2 regions of the Paenibacillus vortex V453 genome follow, and region 1 is predicted to be linked to the other one. Evidence: riboswitches for the same ligand, from Rfam matches in the RefSeq annotation. Region 1 holds a riboswitch; the other holds the start of a gene.
The links. Region 1 has a riboswitch for FMN ahead of ribD (bifunctional diaminohydroxyphosphoribosylaminopyrimidine deaminase/5-amino-6-(5-phosphoribosylamino)uracil reductase RibD). Riboswitches for the same ligand answer to the same signal wherever they lie in the genome.
Positions count from the first base shown of each region.

Region 1 (3,415 bases):
AAAGCGCTCTTCCATTGCTACTCCTCCTTCTTCTCATGGAGATACCTGTATGAATATCAGCTAGGCAAATCCATGCTCGGCAAGGTAATCCCTGCTGATTCCCGGGTTCGGCCCACGTCTGCTGCCCGCACCCTCCGAGCCGTAATGCAGCAAGTGGTCCACATATTTACCAAGAATGTCGCATTCGATATTAATCGTATCGCCCGCTTTTTTATAGGCCAGCACAGTCTCGGCCAGCGTGTGGGGGATGATGGAAACCGTAAAGGAGGAATCCGTTGTTTTCACAACGGTCAAGCTGATTCCATCCAGTGTAACCGAGCCTTTGGGGATGATGTATTTAAACAAGTCATCTTGCGAAGGTGCAATCTCATAGACCACCGCATTCTGATCAGCCTGCACGCTGCGAATCACGCCGACTCCATCCACATGTCCCTGGACGATGTGGCCCCCGAATCTGCCTCCGGCCGCCATTGCCCGTTCAAGATTCACCTTTCCACCTGGTTGAAGCTCCTTAAGGTTGGTATTTCTATAGGTTTCCGGCATCACGTCAACCGTAAATATCCCTCGATCTATCGTCGTTGCAGTCAAGCATACGCCATTGACCGAAACGCTGTCACCCAGCTTCAAATCCTCCATGATCCGGCTGGCCGAAATGCTCAGCAGCATGGCTTCGCCTTTGCGGCCAATTCGCCTCATCTCACCTATTTCCTCAACCAATCCCGTAAACACAGGCTTCCCTCCTTCCTTCCCGATGTCTTACATCCAGACCGGAATGCCGGTGATGTAAATATTGTCGCCCAGTCTTTTACTTTCAAGCCCTGTCAGCACGATGGCTTGGTTCATTTGCTCATAACCGCTAAACATGAAATTCCCCGGAGCATCGTACCCTCCAATGATTTTTGGGGCAATAAACTGGATAAGCCGATCCACAAGCTTCTGTTCCAGCATGGCGCCGTTCAGTGTGCCGCCTCCTTCAAGCAGAATCGAGGAAATGCCCATCTGGCCGAGCTTCGCTATGGCCGCCTTCAGATCAACGCGCGGACCTTCCCCGCATGGGATCACTTGAATTCCCCGCTCCTCCAGCAATGTCCGCTTGCCTTCATCTGCCTGCTCCGTTGTCAAAATCCATGTGGGCGCCGTTCCGTCCGATACCACATGACTATCAAGCGGCATTCGCAGGCTGGAGTCCACAATGATCCTGACCGGATGCAGCCCTCCAACACTCAGTCTCGTTGTCAGGCTTGGATTGTCCGCAATAACCGTGGACACCCCGACCATAATGCCTTGATGACGATGACGAAGTGTGTGAACTAGCTCCCTGGATTCTTCGCTCGATATCCACTTGCTGTCACCGGTTTTCGATGCAATCTTGCCATCCAACGTGCTTGCTGTCTTCAACGTGACGAACGGCTGACCCGTCGTAATGAATTTAATGAAGGCTTCGTTTAAGCGAAGCGCACGTTCTCTCAAGATCCCTGTCACGACCTCGATTCCGGCTGCCCGCAGCATCTGGATGCCTTTGCCCGCAACGAGCGGATTCGGGTCCTCACACGCCACGACCACCCGCTTGACCCCTTCGGCGATCAACCTTTCGCTGCAAGGAGGTGTCGCTCCGTAGTGGCTGCAAGGCTCCAGCGTCACATACACCGTGCTGCCAGCCGCTTTGGTTCCGGCCATGTTCAAAGCATGAATCTCGGCGTGCGGGGTTCCACGCTCCAGATGGGTTCCCACTCCTGCAAGCGCACCATTCTTCACAATGACACAGCCGACAACCGGGTTGATACCCGTCTGTCCTTGAGCACGTTCGGCCAGGTCCAGTGCAAGTGACATATAGAATTCATCGTTGACGATATCCATGGTACACATGGGCCCCCTCTCACAACCTCCATAAAAAATAAAGTGATCGATGTACATTCCACATTGTTAGACTGCAGTTAGCAGTAATTGGTCTTTCGATATCATAAAAGCCCCTGTTTCAAAGGGGGCATACTCTCTGATATCTAAAAAAGCCCTGCTTCAGATTCAGAAGAATCCGGAACAGGGCTTGATAGAAGTTAAAGGATGACAAGGTAAATAACCGTCATGAACGCAGGTTTTGCCTACAACAAACAACTCAAAGCCATACACAGCGACAACAAATAATCGCCAAAGCCTGCTTTGATTCGCATGTGAAAACCTGCACATAACGCATGTCACGATCTGTGCATAGACACGACTGCACTTGCTGCCGCCAATGTGTCTTTCACTCCTTCTCCCATCCAGACTATACTGTCGGTCCCGGATTTGCACCAGGTCCACCGCATACGGTGTCATTCACACACGTATCCGGGTCACGGACTAAGATGCAGTCATTGGCTAACATTACGTTAAGCCCACTGCATTCATCACCGCCGGTAGGGAATTTCACCCTGCCCCGAAGGATTAAACTTATGAAGTTGTTTTATCTTATGATGAATCTTATCACCACCTTTTAAAAATTGCAAGGAAAAACCACTAACTTTTTTTAAGTCACATAACTTTAATATCCATTTCCCATGACCTGCTGTTTTCTTAAATGATGCGCTGGGAGCAGGAGTATCCTGTCGTAAGAGAGAACATAATTGATGGATAAACATGAGGTATTGATCTCTGTTAAAAAGGAGCAAACAACGATGAAAACATCCCTGGACATCATCGTCCGACCTACGGAAATTGACGTCAATGGACATGTAAACAATGCTAAATACCTGGAGTATCTCGAATGGGGCCGAGAAGAATGGTACGAGGCTGGGGACCTCCGGTATGACGTGCTAAAACAACTCGGTGTCCAAACCGTAACCGTCAACATTAATATCAATTATCGCAAGGAGTGCAGTCAAGGCGATCGGTTGACCATCTCGACCGAGCCGAAATCTGTCGGACGGACGAGTTATGTCATGCTGCAGCAGATCCACAACAAGGAAGGTGAACTGTGTGCAGATGCAGAGGTAACCAGTGTAGCCATGGATCCCCATACTCGCAAAAGCAGATCAGTTCCGGAGGAGCTTCGCAGATTATTTCCTTCGTAATCCGCATCCCCGATTTTCTAATTACCATCATCATAAAAACAGGCACACCCTAAGGTGCGCCTGTCCAATCCGGAAGCTAACAATTACGCTTCGTATACTTCTACTTTTTCCATTTTGTCGCGGCCCTTGAATGCATCCACGTACTCCATGCCTTCCACAACTTTACCAAACACAGTATGCTGACCGTCCAGATGCGGCTGCGGCTCGTAGCATACATAGAACTGGCTGCCGCCTGTGTTACGGCCTGCATGCGCCATAGCCAAGCTTCCACGCTCATGTTTGTTAGGGTTAATCTCACAGTTGATGGTATAACCCGGACCGCCGGCACCTGTTCCTTGCGGACAGCCGCCTTGAGCGACAAAGCCAGG
Region 1 covers NZ_ADHJ01000020.1:14,879-18,293, reverse strand. Annotated here, with positions in the region: gene PVOR_RS11885 (bifunctional 3,4-dihydroxy-2-butanone-4-phosphate synthase/GTP cyclohydrolase II) at 1-15, opposite strand, end outside; gene ribE (riboflavin synthase) at 61-729, opposite strand; gene ribD (bifunctional diaminohydroxyphosphoribosylaminopyrimidine deaminase/5-amino-6-(5-phosphoribosylamino)uracil reductase RibD) at 757-1,857, opposite strand; FMN riboswitch at 2,243-2,425, opposite strand; gene PVOR_RS11870 (acyl-CoA thioesterase) at 2,652-3,047, shown strand; gene PVOR_RS11865 (peptidylprolyl isomerase) at 3,131-3,415, opposite strand, start outside.

Region 2 (3,415 bases), on a different contig from region 1:
ATGTAGCGTGAATAGCGCTCAACCAAAGTTTCAAAACATTGCAGATCTTTCCTTGCAAGCCCATCCAACAATGTCCGATCCTCCATGGATCCTCCCCCCTTAATCATCTCTTTTGGTGAACCCAGCCCCATAGATCAGGTGCTACTATATAAGACACCTATAATTCTAAAAACCCTACACACCTTTCGAAAAAATGATCCTTTCACAGGACGACCAACCCAATGGAATAACTTTGTCACGACAAAAAAAGCCGATCCATTTCGGATCAGCTTTTCTGCAAGCACATATGAAATTACTCCATTACTGTAATGAAGGAGAAGCCTCGGATTGTTGTCTCGATATAATAAACAGCACGATCCAGATCAACAGGAAGCCCAGGAGCTGCGGACCTGTTACAACCTGCTGGAATACGATCCAGTTGATGAGCACGCCTACCATAGGGAAACTCAATTCAGCGAGTGTCGCTACAGAGGCTTTGGTCGTAGTCAGCCCTTTATAATACACAAGCAAGCTTAGAAGACCTGGCAGCAGTGCCTGACCGATAAGATTCAAGGATACCAGGGCAAAGTCGCCTGTACCCCATGCCGGCATATTCCATGCAGCGCCCTCGCTCCACGTAATGACGGTCAGAAGGGGCAGTGCCAGCACAAAGCGCAGCGAGGTTACCGTCTCGTACTTCAGCTTGCCTACCATCAGGCGTCCCATCACCGTTGAACCGCCCCACAAGGCTGCTGCGCCTAATGACAAGAGGCTGCCTACCTGAATAAATTCATTCCAATGTCCAATGGGCAGGGTTAAACCGAAGGTCAGCAAATACGTACCTGCCAGAGCAATCACGAGTAAAATCCCGAAATGACGGGGGAGCTTCTCCTTAAGCAGCAAGCTGGCCAGTATAATGGCAAATAGCGGCTGCAGCTTCTGAAGAAGCAGGACGGCATTCAGATTGCCGCTCGACAGTCCCATCGTAAACAAGACGGTAGCCAATGCCGAGCCACCCCAAGAGATGAACAGCAGTGCACCAACATGATTCCATCCAAGCCCCTTTAACTCCATGCGGTTCTTCCATAATACAGGAATAGCTATCAACGAAATAAATAGACGTGTTCTAAGCAACACAATCTGAGCAGAAGTCAGATTCTTCAGCAGAATGACCCGGAATAAAGGATCAACGCCCCACAGGGCGGCTCCCAAAACGACGAGCCAAAACCCTCCCTTAAAACGTCGGCTTGCCTGTGTGTCGGAATCGTAGGGTTTAACCTCGACTCCGGTATTAACATTACTCATCTTGCCCTCTCCTGTCTTGAATACGGAGGTCTTGCTAGCAGAAAGCCCCCGTAGACGACATGTGTCGACATATACGGGGGCTGATCAAACAAGCCTACTGTGAAACGGATGTATTCCTATCCCGTTCCACAGCAAACTCATCTTTGATCTTCTCCCATCCGGACTTTACCGTCGGCCTTGGATTTGCACCAAGTCAGTCGCTGCATTCATATTAATACCAGAACGTAGCGAGTCGCGGGCTGAGGTTCGTTCATGTTAAGGAACGAACCATCACCGCCGGTTAGGAATTTCACCTTACCCCGAAGATCCATATTCATGTTTTATTTGGTAACGCATTAATTAACCAATAATTCCTATGAGCTTAGTCGATATATTGAAATTATAACATGAATGGTTTCATGTAAATACATCTATTTTCAAAATAAATGATTTTCGCTCCGGATTCAATGAGAAATCTCACATTCAACTAATCTTACTGAGAATTATACAGCAAGTATCAATTAGTTACCACTATGATTTTTTGCCATTTTCCCGTGATGTCTCGAATACGGCTCCAGCTATAATCCCTGCAGCACCCGCCTGAAGGTTCAACAGATGGAGTGCCTCCTTCGTATTCAGACTCATTCCGCCCGTTTGAGGCAAAGGCGCCAAGAGATGAGATGAATCGGCGGCAGCCTCATCCTTGTACTGCTTCGTTTCGCTTAACAATATCTTGCTCCCATTCGATTGAACGATGTATTGGCGCAAATAGCCGCCTTCCCTTACCGTCACAAGCCTGCCTTTGTTCTCTTCTTCTTTCTTGTTCTTCTGAAAGATCTCTTCAAACCCTTCCTGCCCCGGCTTTGCGATCTTCAGCCGGGCAGAATTCCAGCTCGTATAGTCGGATTCGATACGCATATGGCCACATCCTTATCAGCTTATTCATTCACTGATATTATCGGTGACTTGGCGCTTCTGTTTAATTCATGGCAGCGCTGACCTTCACCGCAGGACAAGATCGCGCTTCAATACACGGACAACGTCAATAATTTCACAGCAGTAATAGACTGCTCCTGTGTTTGATGCTGTACGAAAAGACCGTCCTTAAGGCTCATAGAGAGCCTTAAGGACGGTCTTGTGGTTGCATGACTTCAGTTTGATTCTAGTCCATCCATTGGAGCTGGACCAGAGCACGGTTCAAAACCAGCGCCGCTTGAGCGCGGGTAACCGAGTCGAGGGCCCCATAGTTGCCACGGTGGTCACCCTGCACAATGCCTTGATCTGCCAAGCGACCGATATTTGCCGCCGCCCAGGCCGGTATGGAAGCTTGATCCTTGAATCTGTTAACAGCGTCCGTACCCTTGCCAGCTGGAGCAGATGGACTCACCGCCTCCATCGCACGGGTCAGCATCACGGCCATCTCGGCACGCGTCATGCTGGCGTTTGGCGAGAAGGCTCCTCCATTACCGCCTTCAATAATACCGTAGAGCGAGGCCGCACCAATCTCGCCAGCATAAGCGGCGTCATCACGGACATCCTTGAACTTCCCGCTCTCGATTACAGGACTGAGGCCCATGGCGCGTACCAGCATAGCTGTAAATTCGGCACGCGTGATCTCTCTGCCAGGCGCATATGCATTCGCATTCACTCCGTTCACGAGCAGTTTGGAGGCCATGGATTCAATCTGTTCCTTCGCCCAGTGACCATCAAGATCCGTAAACGTCTTCTTGAACTGCAGCAGCGTATAGATGCCGTTCCCGGCATGCTTCACTTCCATGGCAGGTTTACCGTTCCATGTGGTCTTTACAGCCGGAACAAATCGGAAGATCCCTGCTGCATCATCATAGATCACGGCTGTAACGGAATCTGAATTCGCTCCTGCCGGAAGCGGTAAAATCCGGCTGACCATCTTCTTCCCGAAATCTTTCACTTCTTGCTCTTGCCCCTGTGCTCCAACGGCAACACCGAACTTGACGGCTGTACCGTTCACCGGAGCTGCACCCATGGAAGCTGCCTTGCGTGACATATCGTTTGCCATCTCGGCGCCAATCGGACTCACAGATACTTTCACCTGAAGGCTGCTTGAACCCTGTGTCTGCTTCAATGCTCCATCCAGATTCAGCGCTGCCAGTGGAAGACGGTAAGCGCCAAG
Region 2 covers NZ_ADHJ01000014.1:164,798-168,212, reverse strand. Annotated here, with positions in the region: gene PVOR_RS07650 (RNA polymerase sigma factor) at 1-86, opposite strand, end outside; gene PVOR_RS07645 (DMT family transporter) at 301-1,284, opposite strand; FMN riboswitch at 1,427-1,595, opposite strand; gene PVOR_RS07640 (hypothetical protein) at 1,795-2,181, opposite strand; gene PVOR_RS07635 (choice-of-anchor I domain-containing protein) at 2,426-3,415, opposite strand, start outside.
Region 2: another riboswitch for FMN. It lies ahead of PVOR_RS07645 (DMT family transporter); the one in region 1 lies ahead of ribD (bifunctional diaminohydroxyphosphoribosylaminopyrimidine deaminase/5-amino-6-(5-phosphoribosylamino)uracil reductase RibD).